Regions from separate parts of the Brevibacillus sp. HB1.1 genome, predicted to be linked through region 1. Evidence: predicted binding sites of a transcription regulator. Region 1 holds the regulator's gene; the other holds the start of a gene.

Region 1 (3,888 bases):
TCAAACTCGCGATTATTTTGTCGATAAGTTAGGCCGAATGACCGACAAGTTCCCTCTTGCAGACGGGTCTTGGGGTAGACTAACATGAGAAGGTACCTGATCCAGGCGTTGGAGTAGGCGAGGTTATGAAGGAGAATCGTTCATGAAAAAAATTCTAATCTTTTCCGCTTCCATCGGTAACGGACACAACCAGGCAGCGCGGGCCATGCAGGAAAGCTTGGCCGAGAGTGGTTGCACATCAATGATCATCGATACGTTGGAATATATTAGCCCCACCTTTCACAAGATTTTGCTGGAAAGCTATATGAATCTGTTAAGGCTGTCACCCAAGATGTGGGGAAGGATTTACCATAATACGGAAAAAACCCGTTTCTTCGATATGAATGTGCTGATGAATAAGTTATTGGCAAACAAACTGAAAAAGCTGATCAACAGTGTACAGCCTGATGCCTTTATTGCTACGCATCCGTTTGCAAGCTGTATGCTCTCCGTCCTGAAAGGGAGAAATGATTGGAAGGAACCAATCTATACGATCATTACTGACTATACCATCCATCCTTCGTGGATTAATCACCATATCAATTATTACTTCATCGGCCATGAACAACTGTATTACCTGTTAGACGTTTATCGTCAGGACCATCAAAAATTCATTCCGATGGGCATTCCCATCATGAAAAAATTCAGTTTACCATTGGACCCTGATTTGATTCGGCAAAAGTTAGGCCTCGCTCCTGGACAAAAGAGCATTATTCTTTCAGGAGGCGGATTGGGTCTCGGCTCGATGGAAAAGGTATTAGATGGTCTAGAAGAGATTAACATTCCTCTGAAAACCTTTGTGTTAACAGGGACAAACGACAAGCTGTACAATAAAGTGATAAATCGTACGTATCGCCATGAAGTCGTTCCACTAAAATTCATCAATAACTTCCATGAATACTTGGAGACGGCTGATTTAATTGTCACCAAATCAGGCGGACTTACATCAGCTGAAGTAATGAGTAAACGGGTACCCATGATTATTTACAACCCTCTGCCAGGACAAGAAGAGAGGAACAGCCACTTTTTGCTCAATAATGGATGTGCGGTACATGCCAATCTGTCAGAGCAATTGATTTACTTTATCGATGAACTATTGCATAGCCCGTCCAAGGTGGACTATATGCGTAGAATGGGACAGAAAATCTCGAAGCCAGATGCTGCACAACGAATTACCGAGTTTATCATGGATGATATGAATATGTTGTCAAGAGAAGTAGAATAGCTGCCTAGCCAGACAAAATGGAGGAACCCATGACTGTACCATTCGCCATATTATTTGATATGGATGGCACGTTACTGCAAACAGAAAAGCTGTCGACCCCCGCATTTATTCGAACGTTTGACCAGCTTCGTCAACAAGGGCTATGGCAAGGGGAAACCCCTGACGAGCGTGAACTGATCAATGTACTGGGAATGACGATCGAGCAGATCTGGGACAAATTGCTGCCGGGCGCGAGTGAGGAAGCCATTCGCTCAGCAGATGTTTTCTTGCTAGATAATGAAATCCAGTTACTCAAAGAAAGAGTGACCGAGCTATATCCGGATGTAAAATCAACCTTGGAAACACTGCGTGAGAAAGGATTTGCTTTGTTTGTAGCAAGCAATGGGCAAGAAGAGTACATCGATGCCATTTGTCAGGAATACGAGTTAAAGCAACTGATGACCGATCTGTACTCAGCCGGCCGATTCCGTACGCATTCCAAAAATGACCTGGTTGCAAAATTGTTGTCTGATTACAAAATCGGGCAGGCCATCATGGTAGGAGATCGTCACTCCGACGTGGAAGCAGGCAAGACAAACGGTTTATTTACCATTGGATGCGACTTCGGTTTCGCCAAACCAGGGGAGCTTGATGGGGCAGATGTCATCATCACCAGCTTCACTCAGCTACTGAATCATTTGCCAGCAATCGACACCAATACACAAGAACAAACATAAACCATTCCTCAGGGAGTGGTTTTTTTGTTGATCATGTCCAAGTTTCAAGCGACCTTCTTTTGCCCACACTAGAATGTGTAAGGGACACTTGCGGGCACGCACTAAACCCATTATAATTAACGTCAAAGATAGTCAAAGTCAATAGGTAACCTCATAAGAACATACACAGAGGAATAGGAGGCGATGACTTGCGTAACATCTCGGACATCATTGAACATCACTTGAAAAGCATCATTACAAACAGTCCCAATGGATCGATCGAGATTCAGCGTAGTGAGCTTGCCGACCATTTTCAATGTGTGCCGTCTCAGATCAATTACGTCATCAATACGCGTTTTACCGTTCAAAAAGGATACATTGTAGAGAGTAAGCGCGGGGGCGGCGGGTATATTCGCATACGCAAGGTGCAGATTGTCAGCAAAGCACGTTTGCAGGAATTGCTAACAGAAGAACTGATTGGTGAGAGCATCAGTCAGAGCGTGGGAAATGCGATCGTAGAAAGACTAATGGAAGAAGGATTAGTCAACATCAGAGAAGCCACCTTGATGAAAATCGCTACCTCGCGAAATGTATTGACGCTAGAAGCTGAATTGCGGGATCGTTTGCGGGCAAATATTTTAAAGCAGATGATCGCAGCAATCTTGTTGAAGTAAAAGGAGGTATGATGTTATGAACTGTGAGGAATGCGGAAAACGACCGGCGACACTTCATTTGACGAAAATCGTCAATGGCGAAAAAACCGAATACCATATTTGCGAGCAGTGTGCTCATGAAAAAGGGGACGTCTTTACCGGCTTTCACAACTTCAGCATCAACAATCTCCTGTCAGGACTTTTAAAATTTGATCCCATGCAAAAGAATGGACGCGAAACGGCAACGAATAAGCCGCTTCAATGCGAAACATGTGGACTCACATATTCTCAATTTAGTAAAAGTGGACGATTTGGCTGTAGTGATTGCTACACCTTTTTGGGTGACCGACTGGACCCCCTTTTCCGCCGGATTCACGGAAACACACAGCATAGTGGAAAAGTACCAGAGCGTACCGGTGGCAAATTGAAGATCCGTAAAGAGCTGGAACAACTAAAGCAAGCACTGCAAAGTCATGTCGCAAGTGAAGAGTTCGAGAAGGCAGCAGAAATGCGTGATCGAATTCGAGCATTGGAACAAAAAATGGCCCAATCGTAGCAAGGGAGGTTAGCTGGTTATGTCCCAAAAGCAGTTTATGCAAAACCCGTGGAGCAATTGGATGAAAGGAGAAGGTCCTGATTCCGACATTGTCATTAGTACACGGCTGCGTATCGCCCGTAACCTGCGCCAGCACCCCTTTCCGTTATTGGCAACGGACTCGCAGGGCGAGGAAGTCGTCAGAAAGGTAACGGAAGTAAGCGATTCGGAGGCAATGCGCAAAAGGCATCAGCTTCAGGTCATCCAGATGGATCAAATTAACCCATTAGAAAAAAGGGTACTCGTAGAAAAGCATCTGATTAGCCCTCATCTGGCAGAGGAATCTCGCAAAGGTGCTGTATTACTTCGTGAAGATGAGTCTGTCAGCATTATGGTTAATGAAGAAGACCACATTCGAATACAGGTACTATTACCCGGGTTTCGTTTGAACGAGGCATGGGAATTAGGTACGAAGATAGACGACATTTTTGAGAAAAACTTGAACTACGCTTTCGACGAAACACGAGGATATCTGACAAGCTGCCCAACCAATGTGGGTACGGGTATTCGTGCATCTGTAATGCTGCACTTGCCGGCTCTGGTGATGACGCAGCAGATCAGCAGAATTTTACAGGCAATTAATCAAGTTGGTCTAGTTGTTAGAGGAATTTACGGAGAGGGCAGCGAAGCTCTAGGGAATCTTTTTCAGTTATCCAATCAGGTCACACTGGGGATGTCTGA
Region 2 (3,888 bases), on a different contig from region 1:
ATGATTTATTTGTTAGCGATAGCGATTTTTGCGATGACGACTTCTGAATTTATGGTGGCAGGTATGATGAACGAGCTTGCCGATGTTTTCGACGTGTCGATCCCATCCATCGGGTATTTTATTACGGCGTATGCAGGAGCAATGGTGATAGGTGGCCCGATCCTAACAGCAACTCTCTTGCACATTCGCCGAAAACAAGCGCTGCTTTCTTTGGTTGCCGTCTTCTTTATTGGCCAATCGCTGGGAGCCATGGCTTGGAATTACGAGTCGATGATGCTTGCACGTATCCTAACAGGTATTGCTTCATCCGCAGCGTTTGGTATCTCCGTTAGTATTTCAGCCAGCTTGGTTCCCCCTCATTCACGGGGAAAGGCAGCTTCAATTGTTTTGGCAGGCTTAATGATTGCTACTGTCATCGGCCTCCCTCTGACAACCGTGATTGCACAATATTTCGGCTGGAGAATGAGCTTTTGGGCTGTTGCCGTTGTCGTATTGCTATCAGGGATCTTGATCCAATGGTTGCTTCCTTCCTCCGTACAAAAAGACCAGATGAACGGAAAGGATGAGCTTGCCAGTTTTCAAAATCCACACCTTTGGGCCGCGTATGTAACGAGTATGCTGATCATTGGCGGTACCTTCGCAGCGTTTAGTTATTTTACTCCGATTCTTACGGATGTAACGGCATTTTCGGATGCGAGTATCCCGTATTTGCTTGCCCTTTATGGCATCGCGACCGTGATCGGAAATATCGTGATTGGCAGACTTGCTGATCGTTTTACCATGCGCATTCTTGTAACGGGATTAAGCATACTCTTAGCGGCATTGGTTCTATTTGCCGTAGGCGCCGAAAATAAATGGATCGCTGTGCTATCCATTGTTCTGATTGGGTTGACGGGTGTCGCGATGAATCCGGCCATGATCGCACGAGTGATGAATACAGCAGGCAGTGGGACAATGGTAAACACTATGCATACTTCCTTTATTACATTGGGTGTTGCCATTGGTTCTTCCTTAGGCGGGATCGGGATCAGCAGTGGCTATGGGCTTGTTTCACCATTGTGGATAGGCGCTTGTTTAGCTGTTATTGGGTTACTTTCAATCGTTCCCTATCTGCAAAAGGGCAAAGTGTAAAAAACCAAACAATCCCTCTTGAAAGTCAAAAAAGGTCAAACTATAATAAAGTCAACGAAGGTCAGGAAAGGTCAAAGATCTTCTGAATTCCAAAACAACGCTTTTGGGGGGATTGAATATGCATTGTGAAATCTGCAAACAACGAGAAGCAACTGTGACTATTCATATACGCGTGCAAAATCAGCAACAAAAATACGATCTGTGCAAAGACTGCCAGACAAAGCTGACCAACAAAATGGGAGTGGGTATGGGCTTTAGTCCTTTCTCCTCCTTCTCTGGACTGGATGAGTTCCTGCAAGGCTTTGCCCAAGGCCCGATGAATCCGGGCAAATCTTCCAGCCAAAGGCAACCACAAGCACCAGAGCGTGGTGGAGGCATCCTCGATGACCTGGGGCGTAATCTAAACGATGCGGCACGTGCCGGACTGATTGACCCTGTGATTGGACGCGAACAGGAAATTGAGCGTGTCATTGAGATTTTGAACCGACGCAATAAGAACAATCCGGTTCTGATCGGGGAGCCGGGAGTCGGGAAGACGGCGATTGCGGAAGGCCTCGCCTTGCGTATTACGGAAGGGCAAGTACCGACCAAGCTGAAAAACAAGCAGGTGTACATTTTAGATGTCGCCTCTCTGGTTGCAGGGACGGGAATTCGCGGACAGTTCGAGGAAAAAGTGAAGCAAGTGATTGCCGAGCTGCAAATGCGCAAAAACGTCATCCTGTTTGTGGATGAGATTCATCTACTGGTGGGAGCAGGCTCTGCGGAAGGATCAATGGATGCAGGGAACATCCTGAAGCCTGCACTGGCTCGCGGTGAGTTGCAACTGATTGGGGCAACTACGTTAAAAGAGTATCGTGTGATTGAAAAAGACGCAGCTCTGGAGCGCCGCCTGCAGCCAGTCATGGTAAAGGAGCCAACCGTAGAACAAGCCATAGAGATTTTAAAAGGATTGCGTCCGAAATACGAAGCATTCCACCAAGTCGCTTACTCGGATGATGTCATCCGTGCCAGCGTGGAATACTCCCATCGTTACATTCAGGATCGATTCTTGCCTGACAAGGCGATTGATCTCATGGATGAAGTGGGCTCGCGTTTGAACCTGAGGTCCTCCGCGGTTGATACGGCAGAACTGCATGAGCGGCTGGCGCAAATCAATCAGGAGAAAAAGGAAGCGACGGAGCAAGAGGCATACGAACGAGCTGCCCGTCTGCGAGACGAGGAAGCAAGCATTTTAGAGAAGCTGGATCAGATTGAGGGCAAGGAACAACGCGTCCAGGTTGACGTCTCGGACATCCAAGCCTTGATCGAGCAAAAGACGGGGATTCCTGTTACAAAGCTGCAAAGTGATGAGCAGATGAAAATGAAAAACCTAGCGGCTCATTTGGAAGCAAAAGTCATTGGTCAATCCGAGGCGGTCACACAAGTCGCGAAGGCGATTCGACGCAGTCGTGCAGGTCTGAAACCGAAAAACAGACCGATTGCTTCCTTCCTGTTCGTCGGTCCAACTGGCGTAGGGAAAACAGAATTGTCCAAAGCATTGGCAGAGGAGCTGTTTGGTACCCGCGATTCCATGATCCGCCTCGATATGAGTGAGTACATGGAGAAGCACTCGGTATCCAAATTGATCGGTTCTCCTCCTGGCTACGTTGGTCATGAAGAAGCAGGTCAGTTGACAGAACGCGTTCGCCGCAACCCGTACAGCATTATTTTGCTGGATGAGATCGAAAAAGCACACCCGGACGTGATGCACATGTTCCTGCAAATTCTGGAGGATGGTCGTCTAACAGACAGTCAGGGCCGTACGGTGAATTTTAAGGAGACGGTCATCATTGCGACGAGCAATGCCGGCGTGAGCGAGCGTAAAATCTCCGTTGGCTTTGGAGCAAAAGCGCCCGAACCCGCCACCGTGCTGGATTCTCTGGGGGCGTACTTCAAGCCGGAGTTCCTAAACCGCTTCGACTCGATCATTTCCTTTGCCCATCTGGAAAAACAGGATTTGGTCAAAATCGTCGATCTGCTGCTGCAAGATGTCATGGGCAATCTGTCTGAGCAAGGAATGGAGATCAGCGTGACAGATGCCGCAAAAGAAAAGCTAGCTGAGCTGGGCTACAACCCTTCCTTCGGGGCACGTCCATTGCGCCGCGTAATTCAGCAATATGTCGAGGATGGCATTGCGGATCTGGTGATGGAAGAAGACAATGTGACAGCGATGCTGATTGATGTAGAAGAGGAAGGCATTCGTGTCAAAAAAGCATAACAGGCGTAAAAAAAGAAACCCCAATGTGTGAATTGGGGTTTCTTTGCTATTTATTCAGGACTTTCTCATTGATGCCATTGCTGACGCCAGCGTTTTCCATTTTCAGCTGGCGGCGCTTGGTGACAATTTTCTTCACCCATAATCCGACCAAGATGAGCGGCACCATGATGAGGAATATATAGAGAGAAACGTTATGGACCATATTTTCCGCCATTTTACCGTAAAAATAAAACAAAAATCCGACTGCGTAAAATTTGACTGCCCGTCCAATTGCCGCATACCCAAGCAATTTCCACAACGGGAATTTCAAGCAACCTGACATGATTGTAAATACTTTAAACGGAATCGGTGTAAATGAACCGATGAAGATCGCGACTTCGCCCTTCTTTTGAAACATCGCTGTGGCAGAATCAATCCATTCCTTCTTGAGGATTTTGTACAGAACGGATTTGCCTAGGACTTTACCGATAAAATAACCAACGGGTGTCCCTAAGAGACAA

The links. The regulator CtsR, encoded in region 1, represses protease genes until heat stress. The targets are predictions, from matches to a motif close to ATGGTCAATAAAGGTCAAACA.
Region 2: a site for CtsR is predicted at 1,189-1,209, ahead of HPY27_RS23410 (ATP-dependent Clp protease ATP-binding subunit). Genes of this name have one in related genera too.

The regions. Positions count from the first base shown of each region.
Region 1 is NZ_JABMIV010000018.1:59,527-63,414, reverse strand. It holds partial or broken gene HPY27_RS29975 (hypothetical protein) at 1-88, shown strand, start outside; gene HPY27_RS28575 (UDP-N-acetylglucosamine--LPS N-acetylglucosamine transferase) at 143-1,264, shown strand; gene HPY27_RS28570 (HAD hydrolase-like protein) at 1,294-1,980, shown strand; gene HPY27_RS28565 (CtsR family transcriptional regulator) at 2,169-2,633, shown strand; gene mcsA (protein-arginine kinase activator protein McsA) at 2,650-3,168, shown strand; gene mcsB (protein-arginine kinase McsB) at 3,188-3,888, shown strand, end outside.
Region 2 is NZ_JABMIV010000010.1:200,914-204,801, forward strand. It holds gene HPY27_RS23405 (MFS transporter) at 1-1,131, shown strand, start outside; gene HPY27_RS23410 (ATP-dependent Clp protease ATP-binding subunit) at 1,250-3,388, shown strand; gene HPY27_RS23415 (YqaA family protein) at 3,435-3,888, opposite strand, start outside.